Linked DNA regions of Frankia alni ACN14a. The protein of the gene in region 1 interacts with the protein of each later gene in a pairwise test. Links are inferred from orthologs where the notes say so. Each region holds a gene or a part of one and is shown on either strand. Other genes may lie near its edges.

Region 1 (14,581 bases):
CGCCGCAGGCGACCGCGGCCGGCGGTGGTCGGCCGGCGGCAGCCTAACGTGCCGGGAGGGATTCCGGTTGGACGCTGGTCGAGTTTTCTTCGATATGTTTCGCGATGCCCCGCCGGGCGATTGGGGGATTCGCGGAGTTTGACGGGTTGCGCTCAGGCGGGTCGGGCGCCGGGGACGCCGTCCTCGACGACCCAGGTGGCGTCGGTGGTGACCGGCGAGTCCCGCCGGGAGAGGTCGGCGACGACCCGCATGTCCGCGCGCCATTCCGTCGGCGTCACCCGGATCCGGGTGTACCCCCGGCGATCACCGCGGAAGTAGCGGACGTGCGGGTTGAGGCGGGCGTTGTTCTCCCGGACGAAGTCGTCGTTGATGAGGAAGAAGGCCGAGCTGATCGAGGTGCAGACGAACTCGGTCGCGACCGCGGGGGTCTCCGGTCGGTCGAAGTCGACGCGCAGGTCGTTCACCCAGGCGCAGTGGAGGTCCCCGGAGAGCACCACCGGATTGCGCGCCCGGCTGTCGCGCACCCCGGACAGCAGCCGTCGGCGGTAGGGGCGGTAACCGTCGTTCTGGTCGAGGTTGGTCAGCATGCTCCCGGACCCGACGGGAAGCTGGCCGTCGAGCTGGGCCATCATCGTCTGCTGCGCGATCACGTTCCAGCGGGTCCGGGAGGCGTCGAGCCCCGCGCGCAGCCAGCGTTCCTGGGCGGCCCCGGCCATCGTGCCGCCGATGTTGCCGGCGCCGAGCGCGGCCGGGCCGACGGCCTCCGGCGAGTTGCCCGGCACCGGGGTCCGGTACTGGCGGGTGTCCATGACGTTGAGCGTCAGCAGGCCGCCGAAGGCGAGGCGGCGGTAGATGCGCAGGTCGGGGGAGCCCGGGTTGAGTTCGACCCGGATCGGCATGTGCTCGTAGTACGCCTGGTAGGCGGCGGCCCGCTGGCGGGCGAAGACGGCCGGGTCCTGATGGCGGTCGCCGGAGTCGCCGGCCTCGTCGACGAGCCCCGCGTAGTTGTTCTCGACCTCGTGGTCGTCCCAGGTGACGACCCAGGGCGCGGCGTGGTGGGCCGCCTGCAGGGCCGGGTCCGCCTTGTACTGGCCGTAGCGGTTGCGATAGTCCGCCAGCGTCTGGAGCTGGTCGAGTCCGGGCTGCTGGGGGGTGGTGTGCACGCGGTCCGGGAACCGGCTGTCCGGGTCGTACTCGTAGATGTAGTCGCCGACGTGCACGACGAGGTCCGGCGCGTCCGCGGCGATGGCGTCGAAGGCCGGCCAGTAACCGTTCTGGAAGTCCTGGCAGGAGGCCAGCGCCAGGGTCAGCGCGCCCCCGGCCGCGGCCGCGTCGGCCTGCGGGGCGGCGGCGGTCCTGGTGCGGCCGACGGGGCTGAGCACGGTGCCGGCCCGGAAACGGTAGAAGTACTCGCGTCCCGGCTCCAGACCGCGGACGTCGACGTGCACCGAGTGGGCGAACGCCGCCTGCGCGGTCTGCGTGCCGGCGCGTACCACCGAACGGAAGTTCTCGTCGGCGGCGATCTGCCAGTCGACCGGGACGTCGCGTGAGGGCATCCCGCCGCCCTCGCTCGGGCGCGGCGCCAGCCGGGTCCACAGGATGACGCCGTCGGGCAGCGGGTCGCCGCTGGCCACCCCCAGGGCGAACACCCCGTCGGTCACCCCTGGGACGGGGGTCGGCGCGCGCAGCGTCGGCCCCGGGATCGGCGTCGGGCCGCCCGAGCCGCCGCACGCCGCCAGCCCCACCGCGGCCGCCGCCGCGCCCCCGAGCCCCAGCCCACCGAGCAGGACCGCCCGCCGGTGCGGGCGACCCTGGGGGGTGGACGCGGCGCCGGCGAACAGAGATCGAAGGGGACGAGAGGGGCCCGCCGTGGCATCACCGGTCACAACGTCATGAGAGTAGTGCGTCGGGACCAGCGGAGAAGGGCCGGATCCGCACCCGGCCCGCGGGTCAGGTGCGGGCGGGCTCGGGGCGGCCGGGCTGCTCGCCGCCGTGCGCCTCGCCGTAGGCCCGCGTCGCCACCAGCACCTTGCGCCGGTAGACGCAGACCAGCGTGCCGTCCTGGTTGTTGCCCCGGGTCTCCACGGTGACGACGCCCCGGTCGTCGCGGCTGCGGGAGGGGACCTTGTCGAGCACGGTGGACTCGCCGTAGATCGTGTCGCCGTGGAACACCGGCGCGACGTGCCGCAGCGACTCGACCTCCAGGTTCGCGATGGCCCTGCCGGAGACGTCCGGGACCGACATGCCCAGCAGCAGGGAGTACACGTAGTTGCCGACCACCACGTTCCGCTTGAACTGGGTGGTCCGCTCGGCGTAGTGGCTGTCCAGGTGCAGCGGATGGTGGTTCATCGTCAGCAGGCAGAACAGGTGGTCGTCGGACTCGGTGACCGTCTTGCCCGGCCAGTGCCGGTAGACGTCCCCGACCTCGAACTCCTCGAACCAGCGGCCGAACCGCATGACAGACCCCCTCCGGACGCAGCGCGCGCCACACGCACCCTTGAATGCAGAGGGTAGCCAACTGCAACGCTGCGTCGCCGCCTCGGGTGTCCGCCTCAGCCGAGGCCGACCTCGCGGCGGTTCGGGTCGCGCAGGTCGGTGCCCGCGGCCAGCCAGCGCTGGTGCAGCGCCTCGGGGCCGTGTACCCGCTTGAAGGCCGCCTCGTTCGTGGTCATCGGCAGGACGGGCAGGAACCGCACGGGCGCGGCGGCGGCGAACGCGGGGTCGTCCAGAGCGTCGGCGATCGGCAGGTCGGGGATCAGGCCACCGGGCTCGCCGACGAGCACCGCGGTGAACGGCGCGCCGTCCCACAGCGGCTCGCCGAGGTCCAGGCCGGCGCCGGGGGCGACGGGCCGGCCCTCGACGGCGGGGACGGCCGCCAGCACGGCGAGCCGGCGCAGCACGCTGTCGCGGTGGCCGCGCAGCGACAGCACGAGCTCGGCCCGCGGTCCGGCGGGGTCGCGCACGGCGGAGTCGGACGCCGTCATCGGCTCCCGGGACATGCCGAGGGTGAGGTACCGGACGACGCCGCCGCGGTCGGGACCGAACCGCAGCACGTCCAGCTGCTCCGTACCGAGGAAGGTCACCGACGCGCGGCCGGTGTCCCGGCCGAACAGCGCCGTGACGTGCCCCTCGACCGATCGACTCAGGGCGCTGTCGCTCACGGGACCCGTGCCGCAGTTCGCATGCGTTCGATCGTAGGGTCGGCGGGAGCGCCCGTGCCGCCGGTCGGCCTGCGGGAACCTCCGCACCGGGCAGGGGCGTTCAACGTGGTGCGACCTTGGAGGAGCTGCGGCTATGGGACAGGTGCTGACGAAGGGCGGCAACGCGCCGCTGCCCACCACCGACGTCCGGGTGGAGATCGCCTCGTCGATCTCGCTGGACATCGCCGCGATTCTGGTCACGGCCGCCGGCAAGGTGCGCACCGACGGCGACTTCGTGTTCTTCAACCAGCCGACCGGCCCGGGGGTGCGGCTGCTGCCACCGGCGGCGCTGGAGTTCACCCTGGCAGCGGTGCCGCCGGACATCGACAAGGTGGTCGTCACGGGCAGCCTGGACGGCTCCGGCCCGGTGACCTTCGCGGGCGTGCGGGGGCTGGGTATCTCGGTGCGCGACTCCCGCGGCGGCGCCGAGCTGGTCCGGTTCGATCCCGCCGGGCTCGGTGCCGAGACCGCGCTGATCCTGGTCGAGCTCTACCGCCGGGCCGGCGCGTGGAAGGCCCGCGCGGTCGGGCAGGGCTACGCCTCCGGGCTCGCCGGCATCGCCACCGACTTCGGCATCGCCGTCGACGATCCCGGCACCTCCGGTCCCGCGCCGGCCGCCGCTGCGGCGCCGGCCGCGGCCCGGCCGCCGGCCGCCCCACCCCGCCCGCAGCCGGCCACGCCCGGCGGGCAGCAGTGGGGCCCGCCCGCACCGCCGCCCGGCGGCCAGCAGTGGGGCCCTGCGCCCGTCCCGCCCGCGCCGGCTCCGGCCGGTGGGGCGCCGCAGTGGGGCGCCCCACAGCCGCCGCCCGGTCAGCAGCCGCCGCCCGGTCAGCAGTGGGGTCCGCCGCCCGCGGCGCCGCAGTGGGGCGCCCCGCCGCCGCCCGGCCAGCAGTGGGGTCCGCCCGGCGCGCCGCCCGCGCCCACCGGTCAGCCGTGGGGTCCGCCCCCGCCGCCCGCCGGCCAGCAGTGGGGGCCGCCGCCACCGGCTCCCGGTCAGCCCGGCGGCCGGGTCAACCTGGACAAGGGCCGGGTGTCGCTGACCAAGGGCCAGAGCGTGTCGCTGGTGAAGACCGGCGCGCCCCCGCTCACCCGGGTGCGGATGGGCCTGGGCTGGGATCCGGCGCAGCGCGGCCGGTCGATCGACCTCGACGCGTCCTGCATCCTGTTCGACGAGCGCGGCAAGGACGTCGACAAGGTGTGGTTCATGTCCAAGAAGGGCGCGCGCGGCGCGGTGCGCCACTCGGGCGACAACCTCACCGGCCGTGGCGACGGCGACGACGAGACGATCCAGGTGGATCTTGCCGCCCTGCCCCCGAACGTCACCACGCTGATCTTCACGGTGAACAGCTTCCAGGGGCAGCCGTTCACCGACGTGCGCAATGCCTACTGCCGGCTCTACGACGACGTCACCGGCCAGGAGCTCGTCCGCTTCGACCTGTCCGAGTCCAAGCCGTCCACCGGACTGGTGATGTGCCGGGTACAGCGTGAGGCCGGCGGCCAGAGCTGGGCGATGACCGCGATCGGCGAGTTCCACGACGGCAAGACCGTCCGCGCGATGGTCAACCCGTCGAAGCAGTACCTCTGACGGCTGTCGGCACCGACCGGCGCCCGCGGTCCGGGTGTCGGCGGGTCAGGCGGCTGGCGGGTCAGGCATCGGCGGGCCGGGTGTCGTCGGCGGGCTGGGCGGTGGCGGAGGGCTGGGCGGTGGTGGCGGGCTGGGCGGTGGCGAGGCGGCGCAGGCGGATGACGGCGGTGGCGTCGAGCTGACCGTCGCCGCGCGCCTGGGAGGCGGCGAGATCGCCCTCGGCGAGCTCGGTCAGCGGCACCGGCACGCCCCGGCGGGCCGCCTCCGCCAGGCAGATCCGCAGATCCTTGCGCATCCAGTCGACGGCGAAGCCGAAGTCGAACTCGTCGCGGATCATGGTGGCGGCGCGGTTGGTCAGGTACCAGGAGCTCGCGGCGCCGCCCGACACGGCGGGAAGCACCTGGTCCAGGTCCAGACCGGCGGCGGCCGCGAAGTTGAGTGCCTCGGCCGCGCCCTCGATCGCCCCGGCCACCAGGATCTGGTTGACCATCTTCGTGAGCTGGCCGGTGCCGACCGGGCCGATGCGGGTGATCGTCGCGCCGTAGGCGGCCAGCACCGGCCGGACCCGTTCCACCGTGTCCACCTCGCCGCCGCACATGACGCTCAGGCGCCCCGCCTCGGCACCGGCCTGCCCGCCGGACACCGGCGCGTCGACGAAGCCGACTCCCACCTCCGCCGCCCGCGCGGCGATCTCGACGGCCAGCTCCGCCGACGTCGTCGTGTGGTCGACGATCGTCGCCCCCGGCGCCAGCGCGCCGAGCGCGCCGTCCGGCCCCAGCAGCACCGAGCGGACGTCGTCGTCGGCCCCGACGCAGACGCAGACCACATCGGATCCGGCGGCGGCCTGCGCCGGCGTCGCCGCGACCCGGCCCCGTTGCACGGCCGACCAGCGCGCCGCGGTCGTCTCCGTGCGGTTGTACACGACGGTGTCGAAACCGGCGCGGGCGAGATGGCCGGCCATGGGGAAGCCCATGGTGCCGAGGCCGACGAACCCAACCTGCATCAGCGTGCTCCTGTCCCGGCTGGCCGGTCGTCCCGGCTGGCCGGATGTCCCGGATGGTCGGTCAGGAGCAGACTACGCATGTCGGACCGCGCGGCCGGCGCGGTCGGCGCCCGCGTTCGCGTCCGGCCCTGGCGGGTCAGCGGGCCGTTTCGTACTCCCGCAGCAGGGCCCGGCTGATGATCCTTTTCTGGATCTCGGAGGTGCCCTCGCCGATGAGCATGAACGGCGCCTCACGGTAGAGGCGCTCGATCTCGTACTCCTTCGAGTAGCCGTAGCCGCCGTGGATGCGGAACGCCTCCGTCGTCACCTCGTGGCAGTACTCGCTGGCGAGGTACTTGGCCATTCCGGCCTCGACGTCGTTGCGCTGCCCCGAGTCCTTCTTGCGGGCGGCGCTGACCATCATCAGGTGACCGGCCTCGACCTTGGTCGCCATCTCGGCGAGCTTGAAGGCGATGGCCTGGTGTTCGGCGATCGGCCGGCCGAAGGCCCGCCGGGTCTGCGCGTAGGCGATGGCGAGCTCGAAGGCGCGGATCATGATGCCGCAGGCCCGGGCGGCGACGTTGACCCGGCCCACCTCGACACCGTCCATCATCTGGTAAAAGCCCTGGCCGCGGCCGTCGTCGCCGCCGAGGATCGACGCGGCCGGCACCCGGTGGTCGGTGAGGATCATCTCGGTCGTCTCGATGCCCTTGTAGCCGAGCTTGTCGATGCTGCCGGGAATGGTGATCCCGCCGTGGGTGCCGAAGCCCGGTTCCTTCTCCAGCAGGAAGGTCGTCATGTTCCGGTAGACCGATTCGGCGCCCTCGTCGGTCTTCACCAGGGTGGCGACGATTCCGGCTCGCGCGCCGTTGGTCAGCCACATCTTCTGCCCGTTGAGCACGTAGACGTCGCCATCGCCATCGCCCTCGCCCTCGCCGTTCCGGCCGCCACCGGCCTTCCGGTCGGCCCGGCTGGTGATCGCCGCGACGTCCGAACCGCAGCCGGGTTCGCTCATCGAGAACGCGCCGCGCAGTTCGCCGGTGGCCATCCGCGGCAGCAGCCGGCTGCGCTGCTCGGCGCTGCCATGCCGGCCGATCAGGTAGGCGACGATGAAATGGGTGTTGACGACCCCGGCGACGCTCATCCAGCCCCGGGCGATCTCCTCCACGACCAGCGCGTAGGTGAGCAGCGACTCGCCCAGCCCGCCGTACTGCTCGGGAATGGTGATCCCGAACAGCCCCATCTCCTTCATCGACTCGACGATGGATTCCGGGTATTCATCGGCGTGTTCGAGCTGCGTGGCGAACGGAAGGATCTCCTTGTCGACGAACGTGCGCACCGCCGCGAGGATGTCGCGCTGCACGTCGGTCAGGTCGTCGGTCTGCGCGATCCTGCTCATCGGTCGTCCCCCTCCTGCGGCCGGCGCGGCCGGCTAGCGCCCGACGCCGACCGGCGGCTCGAACTTCCGCGTGCGGGCGAGCCCCGCAGCGCGGCCCTTGCCGGCGACGACCTCGGCCATCTTGCGGCTGGCCTCGTCGATCATCTCGTCGCCGAGCATCACCGCGCCGGTCAGTCCGCCCTCGGCGGAGGTGTGCCAGGCATAGGCGTCGAGGATCAGCTCGGCGTGGTCGTAGTCGTCCTGGCGCGGCGCGTAGATCTCGTTGGCCGCCTCGATCTGGCCGGGATGCAGCACCCATTTCCCGTCGAAGCCGAGCGCGGCCGAGCGGGCGGCGGTCGCCCGGAATCCCGCGGTGTCGCGGATCTGGAGGAAGGGGCCGTCGATCGCCTGCACCCCGCGGGCGCGGGCCGTCTCGAGAATCTTGAACAGCACATAATGGAAGGGGTCGCCCGGATAGTTCGGGCTGAGCGCGCCGACGGTGAGCGACGGCATGTTGATCGAGGCCATGAAGTCGGCCGGGCCGAAGATGACGGTCTCGATCCGGGGGCTGGCAAAGGCGATCTCGCGCACGTTCGACAGGCCGAGCGCCGTCTCGATCTGCGCCTCGATCCCGATCCGGCCGACCTCGAACCCCAGCACCTTCTCGATCTGGGTGAGCAGCAGGTCCAGCCAGGCCACCTGGGCGGCCGACTGCACCTTCGGCAGCATGACGCAGTCCAGGTTCGCCCCGGCGCCCTCGACGACCTCGATGACGTCGCGGTACGTCCAGCGGGTCGTCAGATCGTTGACCCGGACGACCCGGGTCCGGCCCGCCCAGTCGCCCTCGTTGAGCGCGGCGACCACGTTCGCCCGGGCGGCCTCCTTCGCGCCGGGCGCGACCGAGTCCTCCAGATCGCAGAACACCTGGTCGGCGGGCAGGCCCTGAGCCTTGCCGAGCATCTTCGTCGAGGATCCGGGGACGGCCAGACACGATCGGCGGGAACGCTGCGGCATGATCTCTATGCTATCGACTCGTTACCCATCGTGCTCGCTCTCGGTTCCGGATCCCCGGATCGATCCGTTCGGTGAGCAACTCCCGGCCGACCTGTGCCGACCTGTGGCCGCCTGCGTCTCCTTCGATCATCGACGACCAACGGCGACGTCCGCGACGCGGCCGGTGCCCGCGGCCGCGCCCGGACGGCCGCACCGGCCCCGAGAATGCCCAGGCGGGCGGGTATGCCGGGGTCGGGGTTGCGGGACGTGCCCGCGCGGGTAGCCTCCGGCCGTGAACAGGACTGCGGCGCCGGCCCGCGGCGGTATGTCCGCCCATGCCGGGAACGGTCAGTGACCACGATGCCCACGCGCCCCACCCAGTCCCGGGTGTACTGCCGCCGCCTGGCCGGCCTGCTGGTCCTCGACCCCAACGGCGACCAGGTCGGCCGGGTCCACGACATCATCGTCACGCTGCGCCTCGGCCACGAGCCGCCGCGCGTGCTGGGCCTCGCCGTCGAGGTCCAGCGCCGCCCGATCTTCGTGCCGATCGGGCGGGTCACCGGCGTCGAGTCCGGCGCGGTCGTGCTCTCCTCGGCCCGGCTGAGCTGGCGGCGCTTCCAACAACGGCCGAACGAGACCCGGGTCCTCGGCGAGCTGCTCGACCGCCGCGCCACGCTGCTGTCGTCGGGCACCGAGGTCACCGTCGTCGACGCCGCGATCGAGCCGATCCGCGGCGGGGACTGGGTGCTCGACCAGGTGGCGGTCCGCACCGGGCGGGGGCGGCGCGGCGAGGTGCGCACCGTGGCCTGGGACGAGGTGACCGGCCTGTCGCTGGCCGAGGGGGGCCAGGGCGCGGCGAACCTGCTGGCCGCGTTCGAGAAGCTGCGCCCCGCCGACCTCGCGACGCTGCTGCACGACCTGTCCGACAAGCGGCGTGCCGAGGTCGCCGCGGCCCTCGACGACGAACGGCTCGCCGACGTCCTGGAGGAACTGCCCGAGGACGAGCAGGTGGAGCTCCTCGGCGGGCTCGCCGAGGAACGCGCCGCGGACGTGCTGGAGGCGATGGGCCCCGACGACGCGGCGGACCTGCTCGGTGAGCTGCCCGCCGAGGACGCCGAGCGGCTGCTGCGGCTGATGGAGCCGGACGAGGCCGCCGACGTGCGCCGCCTGCTGCGCTACGCCGACGACACCGCCGGCGGGATCATGACCAGTGAGCCGGTCGTGCTCGCCCCGAACGCGACGGTGGCCGAGGCGCTCGCCCGCATCCGCGAGCCGGAGCTGTCCCCGGCACTGGCCGCGCAGGTCTACGTGGTCCGCCCGCCGTATGAGACCCCCACCGGCCGCTACCTGGGCCTCGCGCACTTCCAGCGGCTGCTGCGGGAGCCGCCGTCCACCCTGGTCGGCGGCGTGATCGACGTGGACATGGCGTCGCTGCGGCCGGAGACGCCGCTCGCCGAGGTCACCCGGCTGCTGGCGTCGTACAACCTGGTCGCCGCGCCGGTGCTCGACCGCGGCGGACGGCTCGTCGGCGTGGTCACCGTCGACGACGTCCTCGACCACCTGCTGCCGGCCGACTGGCGCGAGCGCCAGCTCGAGTCCGACGTCGACACCCACACGACGCCGGGTCTGTTCGCCCCGCCCCCGGGCGGTGGGGAACCCGGCTCCCTGGGTGGGGTGGGCGCCAGCCCGCCGGCGGTTTCGTGAGAGGGCGGCAGCGCGGCGCGCGCCTGGACCAGCCGCGGCCGTCGCGGCGCGCGTCGCTGCGGCCCGCCTACGAGCCGGACGCGTTCGGCCGGATCGCCGAACGCGTGGCCCGGTTCATCGGGACGGCGCGCTACCTCGTCGCCCAGAGCATCGTCATCGTGGTGTGGGTCGCGTACAACGTCTTCGTCCCCGGCTCCGCGCGGTTCGACGAGTTCCCGTTCATCTTCCTGACGCTGGTGCTGTCGCTGCAGGCCGCGTATGCAGCGCCGCTCATCCTGCTGGCGCAGAACCGCCAGGACGACCGGGACCGGGCGAACCTCGCCCAGGACCGGGAGCAGTCGGTCCGCACCCGCGACGACACCGAGTACCTGGCCCGGGAGCTGGCCGCCGTGCGCATCACCATCGGCGAGCTGGCCACCCGCGACTTCCTGCGCTCGGAGCTGCGCGCCCTGCTCGCCGAGCTGGACGCGGCCGACCGCGACCGCGACCGGGACCGCCGCGACCGGCGCCGGCGCCGCGAGGGCGACCGCCGCGACCGCCCCGACCGGGCTGTTACGACCGGGCGTCTCCCCGCCCGAGAAGCGCGCCCCGCGCCGCCGAGCGGGCCCCTGTGGGGGAGCGCGCGCCTGCCGAAACACGCGGCCCTGCCGCTGAGCGGGCCGCGGCCGGAGAGCGGGGGCGCGACTCGGACCAGGACGGCGCCCGGCCCGCTGGAGGGCCGCCTGGCGGGCCGGAAGAGCGCTGACCGCCGCTGCCGCCGGGGCGCGGGCCGCCAGCCGGGCAGCACGATCGCCCGCGCCACCTGCTGGCCAGGTGGGTGGTCAGGAGGTGCTGGACGTCGGCGGCGTCGGGTCGGGTGTGGCAGGCCGGCCGGTCGGCTGGTCGGGCGGCCGCGGCAGGGGCTCTAGGGCTGGCCGGCCGCGCCGCGGCAGAGGGTGAGCACCGCCATCGCGATCTCGACGCCGCGGGGACCCAGCTCGTCCGCCCAGACGGCGATGATCTCGTTCTCGCGGGCGTGCTCGATCCGTGGGCCGCCCTCGGCCGAGCGCAGCGCCTGAATCTGCCGGGACAGGTCGCGGCGGGTGGCGAGCAGCTCGCGGAGCTGCGCGTCGATGTCGTCGATCTGCTGGCGCCCCGCGGGGATGTTGCTGATCGTCAGCGGCTCGCCCGCGAGCGGCGCGCGCCCCGCGCCGGTAAGGGTGGCGCCCGGCGCCGTGGGCGCGGGGATCGCGGCGTCGGGACGGTCGACGAGGTTGTCCACGAATGGGCCTTTCGATCGGAGGCCCGGCGCAGCCCAGGCCGAGACGACCCGGGGCGGACCGGGCCTGGGTCTGACGCTCGTACCGCGTGAGGTCAGCGGTGGAGCGGGGACCGTGCCCGGTCCCCATAAAACGGAGGCAGCAGCGCGCCGGGGCGCGAGGTTCGGCTGCTCTCCATACAGCAAGCATGCCAGCCCGGCGCGAATCCGTCCAGGAACCGACGCCGCGCCGAAACCGCCCTCCTCGTCCCGGATGGTCTGCCCGATCGCTGGCCCGCCGCCGGCGGGCGATCGGTGCCTGACCGACGGGGTTGGTGCGGGGTGCGATGATCGGTCGATGGCACAGATGGAGCTCGGCGGCATGCCCCGCAGGCTGTTCGCCTGCACGCCGTCGCGACTGGCCGCGTTCGAGGACTGCCCCCGTCGTTACCGGATGATCTATCTGGACCGGCCGCGCCCGCCGAAGGGCCCGCCGTGGGCGCACACCTCCTTCGGCGTCAGCGTGCACAACGCGCTGCGCCGGTGGTGGGAGGAGCCGCATCAGCGGCGCACCCCGCTGCGCGCCGCCGAGCTGCTGCGCCTGGGCTGGATCGACGAGGGGTTCCGCGATCCCGAGCAGTCGCAGCACTGGCGGGAACGGGCCGTCGGGATGGTCCGTGGCTATGTCGAGGGCCTGGACCCGGCGGCCGAGCCGCGCGGGGTCGAGCGCTCGGTCGCCGCCCGCACCGAGGCGCTGGCCTTCTCCGGCCGGATCGACCGCCTCGACGACCGGGACGGGGAGCTCGTCGTCGTCGACTACAAGACCGGCCGGCGACCCGTCACCGACGACGACGCCCGGACCTCGCGGGCCCTGGCGCTCTACGCACTGGCCGCGGGCCGGATGCTGCGCCAGCCCTGCCGGCGGGTCGAGCTGCACCACGTGCCCAGCGGCCGGGTCGCCGTCGCCGAGCACACCGAGGACAGCATCGCCCGCCACGTCCGCCGGGCCGAGTCGGTCGCCGCCGATGCCGTCGAGGCGACCGAGGCGCTGCGCGGCGGCGGCGAACCCGACCGGGCCTTCCCGCCGCGCCCCGGCTCGCTGTGCTCGTGGTGCGACTTCCGGCGGCTGTGCGCGGAGGGCCAGGCCGCCGGTCCCGAGCGCCAGCCCTGGGCCGCTCTCGGCGAGGACTGAGCCCGCCCCCTGGACGACGCCGTGGCCCTGCGAGCTGCCGGCAGGGCCCGCCGGATGCCACCGCGGGACCCGCCGGATGTCACCATGGGACTGTGTCCGAGCAGACCACCGCCCCCGCCCAGCCGCGGGTCTCCGCGAAGGCGATGACCTTCACCGAGTCCGTCATCCGGGACATGACCCGGCTTGCGCTCGCGCACGGCGCGGTGAACCTGGCCCAGGGGTTCCCCGACTTCGCCTGCCCGCCCGAGCTCAAGGAGGCGGCCAAGGCCGCCATCGACGCGGACGTGAACCAGTACGCGATCACCTGGGGGGCGGCGGAGTTCCGCGCCGCGGTCGCCGCGAAGGTGGGGCGGACCTACCCGGGCTGGTCGGTCGATCCGGACACCGAGATCTGCGTGACCTGCGGTTCGACCGAGGCGATGATCGCCACCATGCTGGCGCTGGTCGACCCCGGCGACGAAGTGATTATGTTCGAGCCGTTCTACGAGAACTACGGGCCCGACACGATCCTGTCCGGCGCCCGCCCGCGGCTGGTCCGCCTGCATGCCCCCGACTGGTCGATCGACCCGGCCGAGCTGCGCGCGGCCTTCAGCGACCGGACCCGCGCCATCGTCCTGAACACCCCGCACAACCCCACGGGCAAGGTGCTGCGCCGCGACGAGCTGGAGCTGGTCGCCGAGCTCTGCCAGCGCCACGACGCGCTGGTGTTCACCGACGAGATCTACGAGCACATCCACTATCTCGGACCCGGCGGTCACATCCCGCCGGCGACGGTCCCCGGCCTCGAGGATCGGACCGTCACCATCAACGCCCTGTCGAAGACCTACGCGGTCACGGGCTGGCGGGTCGGGTGGACGATCGCGCCACCCGCCTACACCTCGGCGATCCGCAAGGTCCACGACTTCCTGACTGTCGGCGCGGCCGCACCGTTGCAGGCCGGCGGTGTGGCGGCGATGGGCCTGCCGCCCGCCTACTACGACGGGCTCGCCGAGCAGTACCGTGCCCGCCGCGACCTGCTGTGCGCCGCGCTGACCGATACCGGGTTCACGTTCCGCCAGCCGGACGGCGCCTACTACGTGATGTGCGACACCCGCGCGATCGACCCGGGCGGCGACGATGTGGCGCTGGCCCGGCGGCTGGTCACCGAGATCGGGGTGGCGACCGTGCCCGGCTCGTCGTTCTTCGCCGATCCCGCCGACGGCCGCCACATCATCCGGTTCGGCTTCCCCAAGAAGCTCTCCACACTGCAGGCCGCGGCGGACCGCCTGGCCCGGCTGGGCCGCCCGGCCGCCGACGGCTGATCCGTCGCTGTGTGCGGGAGACGCGGTGCGGTGCGATGTGCACGGTCCGCAGGCTCAGACCGTGCAGAACGCACCGCAACCGGCCTTGTCCGGCGTGGGTCAGGCTGTCGGGGCGGGATCGGCGGGGGCGAGCGGGGGCGGCGGGGTGGGTAGCCGGTAGCCGAGGCGGGCGGCGCGGGCGTGGCCGGCGCGCAGCTCGCGGTCCAGCTCGGCGAGTTCGGCGCGCACGCCGCCGCGCGTCGACCGGCCGAGCAGGGCCGGGCGGGCGCTCATCGCCGCGGGCTCGGGCGGGGCGTAGCGGCCGCGCAGGTACTCCCCGATCCACCGGCCCCGCGCGCCGGCCAGCTCCGGGGCTCCGTCGACGTGGAAGACCCAGGCGGCGGCCAGGTCGAACACGCCGCCGAAGCGGGGCGAGTGCGGCCCGCCCGGCCCCAGCCTGGCCGTGTCGACGCCCAGCACGACCGCGTCGAAGACGCCGAGCAGGTCGCCTCCCGCCTCGGCTCCGTAGCCGCCTCCCGCGCCGCCTCCCGCGCCGCTTCCCGCGCCGGCTTCCTTGGCGCTCGGGGACGGGGGCGACGCCGGGAGCCGGGGATCGGCCCGCACGCCATGGACCTCGAAGGGTGGTGCCGCCGGGCCGGCCGTCAGCAGGCGCAGGGTGTCGGGCGACACCGCGACGACCTGGTCCGCGCAGCCGTAGGCGGCGAGGCGGTCGTGGGCGGCCGGCGGCACGGGGCCGGCGGAGAAGGCGGCGACCGCGAGCCCCCCGTCGACAAGGGAGATCGTCGCGGCGGCGGTGGCCGCGTCCACGCCGAGGACGGCGACCCGGGGAAGACCTGTCACGCTCGGGCACTCTAGTGGCGCCGCGCCGGGGCCTTCGCACTACGGTGAAGACATGAGTGTCGTCAAGATCAATGCGCTGACCGTGCCCGCCGAGATGCGGGCCGCCCTGGAATCGCGGTTCGCCGGCCGGGCCGGGATGGTCGAGCAGGCCGACGGGTTCGAGTGGTTC
Region 2 (15,731 bases), 1.8 Mb from region 1 along the record:
TCAAGACCGACCGGTTTCCCGTGTTCGACTGGCCGCGCATCGACTGTCCGGCGATGACCTTCCCCTGCACCGGCGCCGCCCTCGACGCCGTCGTCGCCGCCGAGCGCGCCGCCCTGGCGCAGGCCGAGGCGGCCTTCGCCGCCCACCCGCACGACATCGCCTGCTTCCTCGCCGAACCGATCCAGAGTGAGGGCGGCGACAACCACCTGCGCGCCGAGTTCCTCACCGCCATGGCCGCGCTGTGCCGGCGTCACGACGCGCTGTTCGTCCTCGACGAGGTCCAGACGGGGGTCGGGGCGACCGGATCCGCCTGGGCCTACCAGCAGCTCGGCCTGCGTCCCGACATCGTCGCGTTCGGCAAGAAGGTCCAGCTCGGCGGGATCATGGCCGGGCGGCGGGTGGACGAGGTCGCCGCCAACGTCCTCGCCGTCCCCGGACGGATCAGCTCCACCTGGGGCGGGGGCCTGGTCGACATGGTCCGCGCGACCCGGATCCTGGAGGTCATCGAGGCCCGGGGGCTCATCGCGCGGGCCGGTGAGCTCGGAGCCGGCCTGCTCACGGAGCTCACCGCGCTCGCGGCGGCCCATCCCGGGCTGTTGGCCAACGCGCGCGGGCGGGGCCTGCTCTGCGCGGTGGACCTGCCCGATCGGACCACCCGCGACGAGGTGCTGCGCCGGCTGCGGGTGCGCGAACATGTTCTCGCGCTGCCCGCGGGCGTCCGCACCCTGCGGTTCCGGCCGGCGTTGACCGTCAGCGCCGACCAGCTCAGCACCGGCGTCACCGCACTCGCCCGAGTCCTCGCCGACCTGGAAGAGGGGAACCTGGCATGACCATGGTCCGCCCGCGGCGCGTCGGCGCGCGTATCGCCGGACGCGCCCACGACCTGTGCGCGACCGTCGGGGGACCGGCCGGCGGCGCCGAGGTCGAGCCGGCGGCGGTCCGCGTCGTCGCCTCCACCGACCCGGCCCGCCTCGACGAGGTCGTCGCGGAGGTCGAGCTCGGCGGCCCCGAGACCATCCTCGCCGCGGCCGTCGCCGCCCGGTCCGCCGCGCGCGAGTGGGCCGCGGTGCCGGCCCCCGTGCGGGGGTCGGTGATCGGCAGCTTCGGTCGGCTCGTCGCGGACAACGCCGACGCCCTCGCCCGGCTGGTGACCCGCGAGGTCGGCAAACCCGCCGCGGAGGCCCGCGGCGAGGTCCAGGAGATCATCGACACCTGCGAGTTCTTCCGCGGGGAGGGCCGGCGGCTCTACGGGCAGACCGTGCCGTCGGAGATGCCGGACCGCGAGCTGTTCACGTTCCGGGAACCCCTCGGGGTGATGATGGTGATCACCGCCGGCAACTTCCCGGTGGCGGTCCCGTCCTGGTACCTCGTGCCGGCCCTGCTCGCCGGGAACACGGTGGTCTGGAAGCCGGCCGAGTACGCCGCCGCCTGCGCGCAGGCGATGCTGGACCTGCTCACCGCCGCCGGGGTGCCCGCGGGTGCGGTGAACCTCGTCCCCGCCGACGGCCGGGCGACGTCGCTGGGGCTCGAACGGGCGCTGGCCGCGGGGGCCGTGGACAAGGTGGGCTTCACCGGGTCCACCGAGGTCGGACGGGTCATCGGCGCCCTGTGCGGGCGGCACCTGCAGTCACCGTGCCTGGAGCTCGGTGGCAAGAACCCCATGGTGGTCGCGCCCGACGCCGACCTCGACGCCGCCGTCTCCGCCGCCGTGTTCGGCGGGTTCGGCACCGCCGGGCAGCGCTGCACCTCGCTCGGCACGGCGATCGTGCACGAGTCGGTGCACGCCGCGTTCGTCCGCCGCCTCGACGCCGCCGTGTCCGCCGCGGTCATCGGCGACCCCACCGGCGACGTGCTCTACGGGCCGCTGCTCGACGCCCGCTTCGCCGCCGGTTTCGAGCGACACCTCACCCTCCTGCGCGACCACCACCGCCTGTCGGGCTCCACCGCGCTCGGCCGCATCACCGGCGCAACCGCCGGTTCCGCGCAGCCGCCCGGACCCGGCGGCCTGCCGCGCAACGGGCCGCGCCGCGGCTTCGTCGGCGACCCGGACCGCGGGCTCTACTACCATCCGCTGATCGTCGACGGGGTGCGCCCCGACGACGAGTTGTTTCGCGAGGAGACCTTCGGCCCGATCGTCGGCGTCACCACCTATCGTGACCTCGACGAGGCGATCGAGCTGGCGAACCTGCCCGGCTACGGCCTGTCGTCGTCGATCTACACCGCGGACGCGGCGAGCGCGTTGCGGTTCCGCCGCGGGGTGCGGGCCGGGATGGTCAGCGTCAACGGGTCGACGACCGGCGCCGAGGCGCACCTGCCCTTCGGCGGCAACGGCCGGTCCGGCAACGGCAGTCGCCAGTCCGGTGTCTGGATGCTCGACCAGGTCACCCGCTGGCAGTCGCTGAGCTGGGACTACTCCGGCCGGCTGCAGCGCGCCCAGCTCGACACCGTGGTCCCCGCCGCCGACCTGTCCTTCCGCCTGCCCCGCTGACCGTCGGCCTGTCGGCCCGTCGCCCGTCGCCCGTCGCCCGTCGGCCCGTCCGCCGGCCGCCGTCCGCCGGCCGCCGGCCCTCGGCCCGTTCGCCTCTCCAACCGCCCGCGAAAGGCGCACTCCCCGCCTCCGCTCGTTTCACGATGGCGCGATGGGCGTCCGATGTGTCGGTTGTGTCGGATGTGGACCGTCCTGTCACCTGGTGTTCGAACGCCCGTCGACCAGGGGCCGGCCGGCCTCCGTACCGTTGGCCGGCCGGCTGCCCCCGGCCCTGCGGATCCGCCCTGGTCGACGGTGCCGCCGGGTGGGAACAGCCACCCGGTGCAGCCTCGTTGTCCGTACGGGAGGGAATCAGCGTGACCCATGTCGAACGGGTGATCCCCAAGGGGGCCGACGGCCGGGCGGAGCCGCTGGTGCGCGGCATCGCCGACGGCATCGGCGGGTGGCTCGGCGCGGCCGGCCTCGCCGAGCGGGTCGGTGTCCAGGCGGAGAGCCTGGCCGGCCTGCGGGTCCTCGACGAGGACGACGACGAGGCGACGCTGCTGCGGCCCGACGGCACCCCCGTCGACACCTGGCGGGAGAACTACCCCTACGACACCCGCCTGGCCCGCGCCGACTACGAGCGCGACAAGCGGCTGCTGCAGATCGAGCTGCTGAAGATGCAGTACTGGGTCAAGGAGACCGGGCAGCGCATCGTGCTCGTCTTCGAGGGCCGCGACGCCGCCGGCAAGGGCGGGACGATCAAGCGGTTCACCGAGCACCTCAACCCGCGCGGTGCCCGGGTCGTCGCGCTGGAGAAGCCCTCGCCGCGCGAGCAGCAGTCCTGGTATTTCCAGCGCTACATCGAGCACCTGCCCGCCGCCGGCGAGATCGTCATGTTCGACCGGTCCTGGTACAACCGGGCCGGCGTCGAGCGGGTCATGGGCTTCTGCTCACCGGACCAGTACCGCGAGTTCCTGCGTCAGGCCCCGGAACTGGAGCGGATGTGGACCCGCAGCGGGATCAGAGTGATCAAGCTGTGGTTCTCGGTGTCGCGCCGCGAGCAGCAGACCCGGTTCATCGTCCGCCAGATCGATCCGGTCCGGCAGTGGAAGCTCAGCCCGATCGACCTCGCCGCGCTGGACCGCTGGGACGACTACACCGACGCCAAGGAGGCGATGTTCTTCTACACCGACACGGTCGAGGCGCCGTGGACGGTGGTGAAGAGCAACGACAAGAAGCGGGCCCGGCTGGAGACCATGCGTCACGTCCTGCACACGCTTCCTTACACGGGTAAGGATGCCGGCGTCGTCGGTACCCCCGACCCGCTCATCGTCGGCCCCGCGATGAACCTGCTGGAGACCGGCGAGAAGGCCGACCGCACCTTCCCCACCCTGCACTGATCCCTCGCGGCGCCGCGAGCACGGCTATCTTGCCGATGTGGGGGGCTTGCGGCTGCCGGTGTTGCCGTCGCCGCTCGAGGAGATCGCGGACGCGCGGCTGGGCGGGAGAGGCGTCCGGCTGCTGCTGAAGCGGGATGATCTGATCCACCCGGACATTCCCGGCAACAAGTGGCGCAAGCTGCGAGGCAACCTCGACGAGGCACGCCGGCTCGGGCACGACACGCTGCTGACCTTCGGCGGCGCGTACTCGAACCACGTCCGGGCGGTGGCGGCGGCCGGCCGGCTGTTCGGCTTCCGGACGGTCGGAGTGATCCGCGGCGAGGAGCACCTGCCGCTCAACCCGACGTTGCGTTTCGCCGTCGACGCCGGCATGCGGTTGACCTACCTCGACCGGACCTCGTACCGGACGAAGTCGTCGCCCGGGGTCGTCGATCGGCTGCGCGCCGAGTTTGGCGCGTTCTGCCTGCTGCCCGAGGGCGGCAGCAATGCGCTCGGGGTGCGCGGCTGTGCGGAGCTGCCCGCCGAGATCGACCGCCCGTTTGACGTGATCTGCTGTTCCTGCGGCACCGGCGGCACCCTCGCCGGCATCGCCGCGGGCCTCGCGCCCGGCCAGCGCGCCCTCGGCGTCCCGGTGCTGCGGGGCGCACGGTTCCTCGCCGACGAGGTCGACGCCCTCCAGCGCGCGGCGTTCGGCGTGAACTCCGGCAACTGGACCATGGCCTACGACTTCCACTTCGGCGGCTACGCGAAGTCGACGCCGGAGCTGGCCCGTTTCATCGCCGACTTCCACGACCGCCACGGCCTCGCCCTGGAACCGGTCTACGAGGCGAAGCTGCTCTACGCCCTGTTCGCCCTCGCCGCCGACGCCTTCCCGCCCGGCACGACGGTCGTCGCGGTCCTCAACGCCCTCGCGGACAGGGCCTTCCGCGCGACTCCGTCGCCAACGTGACGGCCATCGTCACTCTCGACAAGGACGAACTCGGGCACGCTGTAGGCGCCATACCGGGGGGCCTCCTGCGAGACCTGGACCGAGGACTACGTCAGGTGCTCGCGTTCTGACCGCCCCTGGCCGGGCTGCGACCATGACCCGATGGGCTGGTCCAGCACCGCGAACGCATCGGACTTCCTTGCCGAGGCGGGCGACGCGAACGTCTCCATGAATGGGGTGAGCTTGCGCGGAGGCCGCCCCAGCACGCCAGCCCGGCCGGGCGGATGCCGGGCCGGCGTCCGGGGTCGTCGGCGGTCAGCCGGTGGTGGGCTGGGTGGGCAGGGGGGCGGGGGAGTCGTAGCGGGGGCGCAGGGGCTGGCCGGAGCGGCCGGCGTCGGGGCGCACGGCGAGGGTCTGGTGGATCTGGGTCTGGCCGGCCTCGAAGCTGAGCGCGGAGCCGGCCATGTACAGCCGCCACACCCGCGCCCGCCCGGCGCCGACCTGGGCGACGGCGGCGTCCCAGTTCTCCTCCAGCGCCCGCACCCAGGCCCGCAGAGTCAGGCCGTAGTGCTCGCGCAGGTTCTCGACGTGCCGGACCTCGAAGCCGGCGGCCTGCGTCAGCGACGTCATCAGACCGATCTCGTGCAGCTCCCCGTCCGGGAAGACGTAGCGGCGCAGGAAGTCGCGGCCCTTCGGCAGCGGGATGGGCCCGAGGTGAGGCTGGTACCGGTACGCCCCGGCCGGGTCGCCGGGGGAGGAGATGCCGTGGTTGAGCAGCCGGCCGCCGGGGCGCAGCAGCCCGTAGAGGCTGGCGAAGTACGTCGGCAGCATCGCCCGCCCGACATGCTCGACCATGCCGACCGAACTGATCGCGTCGAACGGGCCGTCGGGGATCTCCCGGTAGTCCTGCAGACGGATCTCGACGGCGTCGGTGAGCCCGGCCTCGGCGATCCGCCGGCGGGCCTCCGCGGCCTGCTCCACCGAGATGGTGACCCCGACGCCGCGGACGCCGTGGTGACGGGCGGCGTGGATGAGCATGCTGCCCCACCCGCAGCCGACGTCGAGCAGCCGCTCGCCGGGGCGCAGGCCGAGCTTGCGGCAGACCAGTTCGTGCTTGGCCGTCTGGGCGGCGTCGAGCCCGCCGGCCGGTGACTCCCACACCCCGCACGAGTAGGTCATCGTCGGGCCGAGGAACACCCGGTAGAACGCGTTGGACACGTCGTAGTGGTGGGAGATCGCCGCGGCGTCGCGGTGGCGGCTGTGGCGGCGCCCGTGCAGCCGGGCCTCCTCCGGCGGTGGGGCGGGCGGTCGGGCGCCGAGCTCGCGCAGCAGGGTCAGCAGGGCGGATGCCGTGGCGGGGGTGGGGCGGCGGGGGAGGGCGGACAGGTGGTTGCGCAGTTCCAGGGCGGCGAAGATGTCGCCCTCGACGTCGAGATCGCCGGCGACGAAGGCGCGGGCGAAACCCAGCTCGCCGGGGCGGAACAGGGCGCGGTGCATCGCCTGCGGCGAGCGCACCACGACCTGCGTGGGGGTGTCCGGGCCGAGCGCGGAGCCGTCCCACAGGACGACCCGCACCGGTGGCGCGGTCCCGATGAAGGTCTCGAGCAGGGTGCGGGTCGCCCGTGCCAGCTCCGGCGACCACCGTGGGTCCGGAGCGTGGGTGGTGGGGGCGGCGGGCTCGTGCTCCTCCAGTTCTCGACTGATCGTCAAGGCGCATCCTCCGGGTCGTGTGCGCGGTCCCTTCGGCTGGGACGTCGCCGGAGACTGCCCGGTCGGCACCCGCCCGACCAGGACCCTCGCCCACGCCGGCGGCCCGGTCGATCGGCGGAAGGCCCATGGTCGGCCCAGCCCCGCGGGGCGCGGTCGCACCTGGTTACCTGGCTCCCATCGTCCCCCAGAAACGCCGTGTGCGAACGGTGTCCGGTGTCGCATGGCGGTATCCCCGTCGGGGGAATATTTCGGCCGGTTGACGTAGGGAAAACCGCAGGTGGCCGTGGGTGGGATGGGGCCCGGGAAGCGGCGGGTTCAGGCGACCGCGGCGGCGCCGAGCAGGGCCTTGAGATCACCCATCAGCGCGGGGGTGCGCTGGACCTTGTAGGCGTCGTCGAGGCGCAGCACGGTGGTCTGGCCGGGGGTCTGCAGCCGCAGGTGGACCTCGGTCGTCCCGGGGTGGGTGCCGAGGACCTCGCGCAGCCGTTCCACCGTCGGCGGGTTCACCCGGGCGGCGGACATGGTGATCACTACCGGGGGGCTGAGCGCCGCCTCGCTGAGGTCCGGCACGGTCAGCTCGGAGGCGATCAGGCGCGGGGTGTCCTCCCGCTTGTCCAGGCGCCCCCGGACGATGACGACGGCGTCCTCGGCGAGCTGGGTGGAGCACACCTCGTAGGTCTGCGGGAAGAACATCACCTCCAGCCCGCCCGCGAGGTCCTCGACGGTGGTCAGCGCCCACAGCTTGCCCTGCTTGGTCACCTTGCGCTGCAGGCTGGAGATGATCCCGGCGATGGTCACGGTGGACCCGTCCGCGTACTCCCCGCCGGTCAGGGCGGCGATGCTGCAGTCCGCCCTCGCGGTCAGGATGTGCTCGACCTCGCGCAGGGGATGGTCGGAGACGTAGAGCCCGAGCATCTCCCGCTCGTGGGACAGCTTGACCGCCTTGTCCCACTCCTGGTCGGAGAACTCCTGGACGCCGAAGACGGGCGCTGCGCCCGGGTCGTCGTCGGCATCGAGGGCGAACAGGTCGAACTGGCCCTCGGCGTTCTTCTTCTTCACCCCCATCACCGCGTCGACGGCCTGCTCGTGCCGTTCGACCAGGCCTCGGCGGGTGTGCCCAAGCGCGTCGAACGCGCCAGCCTTGATCAGCGACTCGATGGTGCGCTTGTTGCAGACCACCGCGTCGACCTTGTCGAGGAAGTCCGGGAAGGAGACGAAGCGGCTCTTCGACTTCCGCGTGCGGACGATCGACTCGACGACGTTCGTCCCGACGTTGCGGATCGCGGCCAGGCCCACCCGGATCTCGGCCGCGCCGTGCGCGGTGTAGTCGGCGTTGGAGCTGTTGACGTCCGGTGGGAGCACCCGGATGCCCATCCGGCGGCACTCGTTGAGGTAGATCGCGCTCTTGTCCTTGTCGTCACGCACGGACGTCAGCAGCGCGGCCATGTACTCGGCCGGATAGTTCGCCTTGAGGTAGGCCGTCCAGTAGGAGACCAGCCCGTAGCCGGCGGTGTGCGCCTTGTTGAACGCGTAGTCGGAGAACGGGACGAGGATGTCCCACAGCGTTTTGATCGCCGCCTCGGAGTACCCGCTGTTCTTCATCCCCTCGGAGAAGGGGACGAACTCCTTGTCGAGGATCTCCTTCTTCTTCTTGCCCATCGCCCGGCGCAGCAGGTCCGCGCCGCCGAGGGAGTAGCCGGCGACCTTCTGCGCGATCGCCATGACCTGCTCCTGATAGACGATCAGGCCGTAGGTCGTGTCGAGGATGTCGGCGAGCGCCTCGGACAGCTCCGGGTGGATCGGGGTGATCTCCTGCTGGCCGTTCTTGCGCAGCGCGTAGTTGATGTGCGAGTTCGCGCCCATCGGCCCCGGTCGGTACAGGGCGAGCACGGCGGAGATGTCCTCGAAGTTGTCCGGGCGCATCATCCGCAGCAGCGAGCGCATCGGCCCGCCGTCGAGCTGGAACACTCCCAGGGTGTCGCCGCGGCCGAGCAGCTCGTAGGCGGCGGGATCGTCGAGGGTGAGCCCCAGCAGGTCGATCGTGATGCCCCGGTTGGCCTCGACGTTGCGCACCGCGTCGTCCATGACGGTGAGGTTGCGCAGGCCCAGGAAGTCCATCTTGAGCAGGCCGAGCGTCTCGCACGTCGGGTAGTCGAACTGGGTGATGATCGCGCCGTCGGCGTCGCGGCGCCACACCGGGATGTGGTCGATGATCGGCTCGGCGGACATGATGACGCCGGCCGCGTGCACCCCGGCCTGGCGGATCAGCCCTTCCAGGCCCTTCGCCGTCTCGATGACCTTCTTGACGTCCGCGTCGGACTCGTACAGGCCGCGGATCTCCCCGGCCTCGCTGAAACGGGGGTGCTTCGGGTCGAAGATCCCGCCCAGCGGGATGTCCTTGCCCATCACGGCCGGCGGCATCGCCTTGGTGATCCGGTCGCCGACGGCGTACGGGTAGCCGAGCACCCGCGACGAGTCCTTGATCGCGGCCTTGGCCTTGATCGTGCCGAAGGTGACGATCTGGGCGATGCGGTCGTCGCCCCAGCGCTCGGTCACGTAACGGATCACGTCGCCGCGACGACGTTCGTCGAAGTCGATGTCGATGTCGGGCATGGACACGCGCTCGGGGTTGAGGAAGCGCTCGAACAGCAGCGAGTGGGGGATCGGGTCGAGGTCGGTGATGCCGAGCGCGAAGGCGACCATCGACCCGGCGGCGCTGCCGCGGCCCGGCCCGACCGGGATGCCCTGGGCCTTCGCCCACATGATGAAGTCCGCGACGACGAGGAAGTACGACGGGAACCCCATCTGCAGGATGACCCTGATCTCGTACTCGACCCGCTCGCGGTGCTCGTCGTCGAACCCCTGGGGGAAGCGCCGGTCCATGCCCGCCCAGGTCTCGGCGCGAAACCAGCTCTCCTCGGTCTCGCCGTCGGGCACCGGGAAGCGGGGCATCAGGTTGTGCTTGGCGAACATGCCGGTCGGGTCGACCCGCTCGGCGATCAGCAGCGTGGTCTCGCAACCCTCCTGCCAGATGTCCGAGGAGTCGATCCCGTACATCTCCTCGGCGCTTTTGAGGAAGTAGCCCGAGCCCTCGAACTGGAACGACGGGTTGGCCACCGTCGAGGCCGTCTGCACGCACAGCAGCGCGGCGTGGGCGTCGCGCTCGTGCTCGTAGGTGTAGTGCGAGTCGTTGGTGACGACGAAGCGCATGTCCAGCGCGCGGGCGATGTCGACCAGGCCGTCGCGGACCCGGCGCTCGATGTCGAGCCCGTGGTCCATGATCTCGCAGAAGAAGTTCTCCTTGCCGAAGATCTCCTGGTAGGTGGCGGCGGCCTGCAGGGCGGCGTCGTACTGGCCCAGGCGCAGCCGCGTCTGCACGATGCCGGACGGGCAGCCGGTCGTCGCCATCAGCCCGTCGGCGTGCTCGGCGATGATCTCCTGGTCCATCCGCGGCCACTTGATGTAGTGGCCCTCGATCGACGCCCGCGAGTTCAGCCGGAACAGGTTCTTCAGCCCGTCGGCGTTGCGCGCCCACATCGTCATGTGGGTGTAGGAGCCGCCACCGGAGACGTCGTCGCTCTTCTGGTGCGGCTCGCCCCAGCGCACCCGCTGCTTGAGCAGGCGCGACTCGGGGGCGACGTACGCCTCGCAGCCGATGATCGGCTTCACGCCCGCGGCGGTGGCCTGCTTGTGGAAGTCGTACGCCCCGTACATGTAGCCGTGGTCGGTGATCGCGACCGCCGGCATCTGCTGGCGTGAGACCTCGCTGAACATGTCCTTCAGCCGAGCCGCCCCGTCCAACATCGAGTACTCGGTGTGGACGTGCAGATGGACGAAGGAGTTTGACACGTCGGACCCTCCCGCGCGCTGGGCACGCCGGTCGAAGCGGGGCCGATCACCCCGTCACGGGCGGACGGCACGCCGACGCGCCGGGTGCGCTCGCCACGGGGATCGGCCGGATGGACGGGGCTTTACCCGGCAGCCTAGCGGCCCGCCCGAGCCCGCCGGCGCCTCCATCACCGTGTCGGCGTGACCATCACGAAGGGACACCGCTGGGGTGCGGATCGGCACCGCGGGGCCGCGCGGCCGCGATCGCGGCGGTGATCGCCGCGATCGCCCGGTCGATCTCCCGCCGGGTCGTCGCCCAGTTGACCACCGACAGGCGCATCGCCGCGCGGCCCCGCCACACCGTGCCGGTCACGTAGGCCTCGCCGCCCGCCGTCACCGCCGCGGTGACCTGGCGGGTCAGCTGGTCGCCGCGGGCGGCCGCCCCCCGGCTGCCCGCGGCGTCGGTGTCGTCCATCCGGAGGAGGACCTGGTTGAGGGCGACGAGGGGGCCCGGGTGGGCGGGGTCACCGGTCGCGTTGAGCACCGTCACGCCCGGTAGGGCGGCGAGCCGGGTGGCGGCGTGGTCGGCGAGGTCGCAGCACCGGTCGACGAGGTCGCGCAGGCCCGCGCGGCCCAGGGAGCGCAGCGCCGCGTAGACGGCGAGGGCGCGGGCCCGCCGGCTGAACTCCGGGGTCCAGTCCACCGGGTCGAGCTGCCCCGCGGCGTCGAGGACGAAGTAGTCCGCCGACGCCGACATCGCCCGTCGGTGGGCTGCCCGGTCGGCGACGAGGGCGATCCCGCAGTCGTAGGGGACGTTGAGCCACTTGTGGCCGTCGGTCGCCCAGGAGTCGGCGAGCTCGGCGCCCGCGACGAGGGCCCGGCGCGCCGGCGACGCCGACACCGCCGCCCACAGGCCGAACGCGCCGTCGACGTGCACCCAGGCGCCGTGGGCGTGGGCGAGCGCGCAGATCTCGGCGAGCGGGTCGAACGCGCCGGTGTTGATCTCCCCCGCCTGGGCGATGACGATCGTCGGCCGCCGGCCGGGAGAGCGCGCCTGCGCGGGACCCGCGAGGTCCCCGCGGTCGTCGGGGGTGGCGAGGGCGGCGCGCAGGGCATCGGGGCGCATCCGGCCGAGCCGGTCGGATGCCACCTCGACGATCGCGCGGGTGCCGAAGCCGAGCAGGCGCAGCGCGGCGTCGACGGTGGCGTGCCGGTCCGCGCCGGCGAGCACGCGCACCGGCGGCGCCCCGGTCAGACCGTCGGCGGCGACGTCCCAGCCGGCGTCGGCGAGCACCCGCTGGCGGGCGGCGGCGAGCGCGGTCACGTGGGCCATCTGGGTGCCGGTGGTGAAGCCGACGGACACGCCCGCGGGCAGGCCCAGCAGCTCGGCGACCCATCGGCCGGCGACGGTCTCGGCGGCGCTGGCCGCGGGCGACAGCGACGCCAGCGCCGCGTTCTGGTCCCAGACGACGGCGAGCAGGTCCGCAGCGAGCGCGGCCGGCAGGGTGCCGCCGACGACGTAGCCGAAGAACCGGGGTGAGCCGGTGGCGGTCAGCCCGCCCCCCACCGCCTCGACGAGCGCGTCGACGACGGCCACCGGGTCGCTGGGGCCCGCCGGCAGCCGGCCGTCGAGCCGGGCCAGGACCTCGGCGGCGCTGTGCGCCGGGCGCACCGGGCGCCCGGCGAGGCCGGCGAGCCAGGCGTCGGCGTGGCCGGCGGCGGCGCGCAGCGCGGCCCGCAACGCCTCGCCGGGGTCGATCGCCTCGCCGGGGTCGATCGCCTCGCCGGGGTCGATCGCCTCGCCGGGGTCGATCGCCTCGCCGGGGTCGAGCGCCACGCCGGGGTCGGCCGTCCCGGTCAGCTCCCCACCGCCGGCAGCGGAGCCAGGGCCGGGGCCGCCGGGCTGGCGGGACGGCGGGCGCGTTCGGCCGCCGCGCGGCCCTCGTGACCCAGCCAGTCCGTCATGAGCTCGGCGGTCAGCTCCGCGGCCTCGAGCATCGGCACGTGGCCGAGGCCGTCGAGGATCTCCACCCGCCAGTCGGGCCGCTGCGCGGCGACGTTGCGGGCCACCGCCACCGGGATCAGCCGGTCGGCGGAGCCGTGCAGCAACAGCGTCGGCTGGGGGACGGTGCGGACCATGTGCGCCAGCGGCGCCGGGCGCAGCAGCGACCAGACCACCGAGCGGGCCGCGCCCACGAACGCCTGGTCGGCGTCGGGCAGCCCGCCGCGTTCCCGCTGGGCGCGTTCCATCGACGCCAGCGCCGCCTCGGGGATGGCGCTCGGGTCGGCGGTGAGCCGCAGCAGGCTCTGGTCGACGAGTTCACGGGGGGTGAAACGGGTCCGCCGGCGGGCGAGGACCGCGGCGCCGAGGCGGGGGACGAACAGGCCGGCGAAGATGCGGGCGATCTCCGGATCGGGACGCACGCCGCGCGGGCGGGGCAGCGCCGGGTCGACGAGGATCAGGCCGGCGACCGAGTCGGGGCGCCGGGCGGCCTGCATCACGCTGATCATGCCGCCCATCGAGTTGCCGACGAGGACGGGCGGGGTGTCGAGGACCTCGGCGAGGAACCGGTCGAGCAGGCCCTGGTTGGCCACGACGTCGGTGCGCCTGCCGGCGGCCGGGGTGCGGCCGTGACCGGCCAGGTCGACGGCCATCACCCGGTGGGTGGTGGTGAGCAGCGGGGCGAGGGGCAGCCAGTTCAGATAGGAACCGCCAAGGCCGTGCACGCACAGCAGCAGCGGGCCGTCCGACGGGCCGCCGAAGTCGACGACGTGCACCGGCCCGTCGAGCTGGGCCCAGGACGACCGGAAACCGTCGCCGCCGGCCGGTGACGTGACGCGGGCGTGCCCCGCGACGGCGGCCGGCTCCGGACCGGTGGAGCCGGTGGCTGCGGTCGATCCGGCGGCACGCGGGGTCGTCTCGGGGCTGCTCATCCCTCGACGGTAGGACCATCCCGACCCCGACCGGAAGCCGGGATCGATGAGAGGAAACGCAAGGTCGGCCGCCCGACGGCGGCCGACCTGGAGAAATGCAGACCCGTAGGGGGTCACAGTGCGCGGGCGACTCCGAGCCGCAGCCGCTTCGGGTTCGCGACGGAACCAAACGCGATCTTCTCTGTCGTGATCTCCACGACCTCCACCGCGTCGGCGGCGCCGGGGACGATGTCCCGCGGACCCGGCCCGGACAGACCCGAGGTCAGATGGGTCGACTGGTCCTGCTCCATGTGCACGCTCCTTCCATCGATGTCGACACCTGTCCCTAAAACGGTATCGAGCGGACGGGGCACACAAAGACCTCGGGTGGCCCTGCTCACACCACAGATCCGGACTGTCTCCGCACGTGTCGGTCTCCCGCCGCTGGTGACGGACCTGTCGCAGGGAGTCGGCCGCTCTGGACGCGGCGGCCCCACGGTGACGGTCCGGTGCCGTGCCTCAGTGGACTCCTCCCCGCCGGTCACCGAAGACAGGTAAGGGGCTGAGGAGCGGAAGGGGCGGAGGAGCGGAAGGGGCGGAGGAGCGGCTGCGTCGGGACACCCTCCGGCCGGCGCCGGATACCGGTCGGCGCCGCTCCCCTGACGGATCAGGGGGGCGGCGCCGACGTCGGGAGCGGGTGACGTGTGGTGATGCAGGCCGTCGGTCGGTCAGGCCGACGGTGGTTCAGGCCGCCGGGCCATCAGACCGTCGGCCAGTCGGACCGTCGGTGGGTCGGACCGTCGGTGGGTCAGGCCGTCGGTGGGTCAGGCCGTCGAGGCCGGGGCGGCGGGGGCCGGGGCCGCCGCCGGGGCGCCGGGGCGACGCTGCGGCCGGCCGTGCGCGGTCCCGGACCGGGCGAAGCGGTGGCCGCCGTCGCGGCGGGCGTGCCGGTGCTCACCGTCACGGCCGCTGCCGGTCCGGGGGGCGCCGACGCGCGGCCCGCGCCCACCGGTCGCGCCGGCCACGCGGGCCTGCGGGATCTCGTCCTTGCTGACCCGGGGGGCTGGCGGGCCGGCGAGCTCCAGGACGATCGGGTCGTCCGGCGTGGTCGGCTCGGGACGGGCCTCGATGCCGACCGCGCGCAGCAGCCCGCGGACCTTGCCCCGCTCGGCGGGCAGGGTGACCAGCACGTCGGCGCCGTCGGCGCCGGCGCGCGCGGTCCGCCCGCCGCGGTGCTGGTAGGTCTTGGCATCCTCCGGCGGGCCGAGGTGGATGACCAGCCGGATGCCGTCGACGTGGATGCCGCGGGCGGCGACGTCGGTGGCGACGAGCACCCGGTAGAAGCCGTCGGTGAAACCGGCCAGCGCCCGGGTCCTGGCGCCCTGCGGCATCCCGCCGTGCAGCGGCTCGGCCGGCACGCCCGCGCGGCTGAGCGACTCGGCCACCCGGTCGGCGTCCCGCTGGGTGCGGACGAAGACCAGGGTGCGGCCCGAGCCGCCGGCCAGCGCGGTGACCAGCGCGACCTGGGCGGCGCGGTCGGGCGCCTCCAGGGCGTGCCGGACCAGCGTGGTGACCTGGGAGGTCTCCGAGTCGATCGCGACGAGGACCGGGTCGGGCAGGTAGTCGCGTACGAGGACCTCGACCTCGCGGTCGAGCGTCGCGCTGAACAGCAGCCGCTGCCCGGTGGACGGGGTGGCGTCGAGCAGGGCCCGCACGGCCGGCAGGAAACCGAGGTCGCACATGAAGTCGGCCTCGTCCAGCACCGTCATCTCGATCTCGCCGAGCTCGCAGGCGCTGCGCTCGACGAGGTCGGTCAACCGGCCCGGGGTGGCCACGACGAGGTGCACGCCGCGGCGCAGCGCCGAGATCTGTCGGCTGATCGACGTCCCGCCGTACACCGGCGCCAGGCGCAGGTTGAGTGCCCGGGTCAGCGGCTCGAGCGCGTCGCTGACCTGCTGGGCCAGCTCCCGGGTCGGGACGAGGACCAGGGCGCGGGGACGGCGCGGCGCCGCCGGACCGCCGCTGGCGAGCCGGGCCAGGATGGGCAGCCCGAAGGCAAGCGTCTTGCCCGATCCGGTCTTCGCCCTGCCGAGGACGTTCTCCCCGGCGAGTACGTCGGGCAGGGTCGAGGCCTGCACCGGGAACGGCGCGGCGATGTTGCGGTCGGCGAGCGCCTTGATCAGGCGCTTGGGCAGGCCGGCTGCCTCGAACGACTCGGCCGGGGGTCGGGGTTCACGGGTCGTGATGAGGGGAGCGGCCGGGCGCGCCGGGCCGCCGAAGCGGGAGCCGCCGGGCCGAGGACCGCGGCCCGCGGTACGGGCGCCGCCGCGTCCAGCACCGCCTGCAACGCCGCGGCCACGGGCCGGGCGGGGCTGGCGATGGGCAGCAGGGGACTGGGAGTTTCCGTGCTGAGACAGAGGGATCCGCCGATCAGGTCAGGGCCACCATGAGATCAATTGGACGGGTGAGGAGGTCCACACCA

The links.
Region 2: the proteins of FRAAL_RS26455 (region 1) and dnaE interact in binary tests that used the Escherichia coli proteins (3 or more experiments, as listed by UniProt). The link is inferred for Frankia alni ACN14a from one-to-one orthologs.

Annotation. Positions count from the first base shown.
Region 1 is NC_008278.1:6,579,513-6,594,093, reverse strand. Bases 11,518-14,467 are described here. They hold FRAAL_RS26455 (pyridoxal phosphate-dependent aminotransferase), read left to right. Parts: upstream 11,518-12,363; coding sequence 12,364-13,572; downstream 13,573-14,467. Other genes in these bases: FRAAL_RS26445 (antibiotic biosynthesis monooxygenase family protein), read left to right, coding at 14,465-14,467; FRAAL_RS26450 (hypothetical protein), read right to left, coding at 13,672-14,412; FRAAL_RS26460 (RecB family exonuclease), read left to right, coding at 11,518-12,271. In the rest of the region: FRAAL_RS26510 (alkaline phosphatase D family protein), read right to left, coding at 153-1,886; FRAAL_RS26500 (suppressor of fused domain protein), read right to left, coding at 2,553-3,161; FRAAL_RS26495 (TerD family protein), read left to right, coding at 3,295-4,785; FRAAL_RS26490 (NAD(P)-dependent oxidoreductase), read right to left, coding at 4,847-5,788; FRAAL_RS26485 (acyl-CoA dehydrogenase family protein), read right to left, coding at 5,925-7,166; FRAAL_RS26480 (HpcH/HpaI aldolase/citrate lyase family protein), read right to left, coding at 7,200-8,159; FRAAL_RS26475 (magnesium transporter MgtE N-terminal domain-containing protein), read left to right, coding at 8,499-9,842; FRAAL_RS35335 (DUF1003 domain-containing protein), read left to right, coding at 9,839-10,750; FRAAL_RS26465 (chorismate mutase), read right to left, coding at 10,747-11,103; more of FRAAL_RS26460, read left to right, coding at 11,438-11,517; more of FRAAL_RS26445, read left to right, coding at 14,468-14,581. UniProt on the Escherichia coli protein: Shows aminotransferase activity with methionine and histidine as substrates, and to a lesser extent also with phenylalanine.
Region 2 is NC_008278.1:4,784,028-4,799,758, reverse strand. What follows is about bases 6,624-10,723. They hold dnaE (DNA polymerase III subunit alpha), read right to left. Parts: upstream 10,358-10,723; coding sequence 6,824-10,357; downstream 6,624-6,823. Other genes in these bases: FRAAL_RS19275 (pyridoxal phosphate-dependent decarboxylase family protein), read right to left, coding at 10,545-10,723. Outside these bases: lat (L-lysine 6-transaminase), read left to right, coding at 1-830; FRAAL_RS19300 (aldehyde dehydrogenase family protein), read left to right, coding at 827-2,488; ppk2 (polyphosphate kinase 2), read left to right, coding at 2,845-3,870; FRAAL_RS19290 (1-aminocyclopropane-1-carboxylate deaminase/D-cysteine desulfhydrase), read left to right, coding at 3,908-4,819; FRAAL_RS19285 (SAM-dependent methyltransferase), read right to left, coding at 5,114-6,508; more of FRAAL_RS19275, read right to left, coding at 10,724-12,173; FRAAL_RS19270 (alpha/beta fold hydrolase), read right to left, coding at 12,194-13,270; FRAAL_RS33785 (hypothetical protein), read right to left, coding at 13,384-13,560; FRAAL_RS19265 (DEAD/DEAH box helicase), read right to left, coding at 14,074-15,387. UniProt on the Escherichia coli protein: DNA polymerase III is a complex, multichain enzyme responsible for most of the replicative synthesis in bacteria. This DNA polymerase also exhibits 3' to 5' exonuclease activity. The alpha chain is the DNA polymerase catalytic subunit.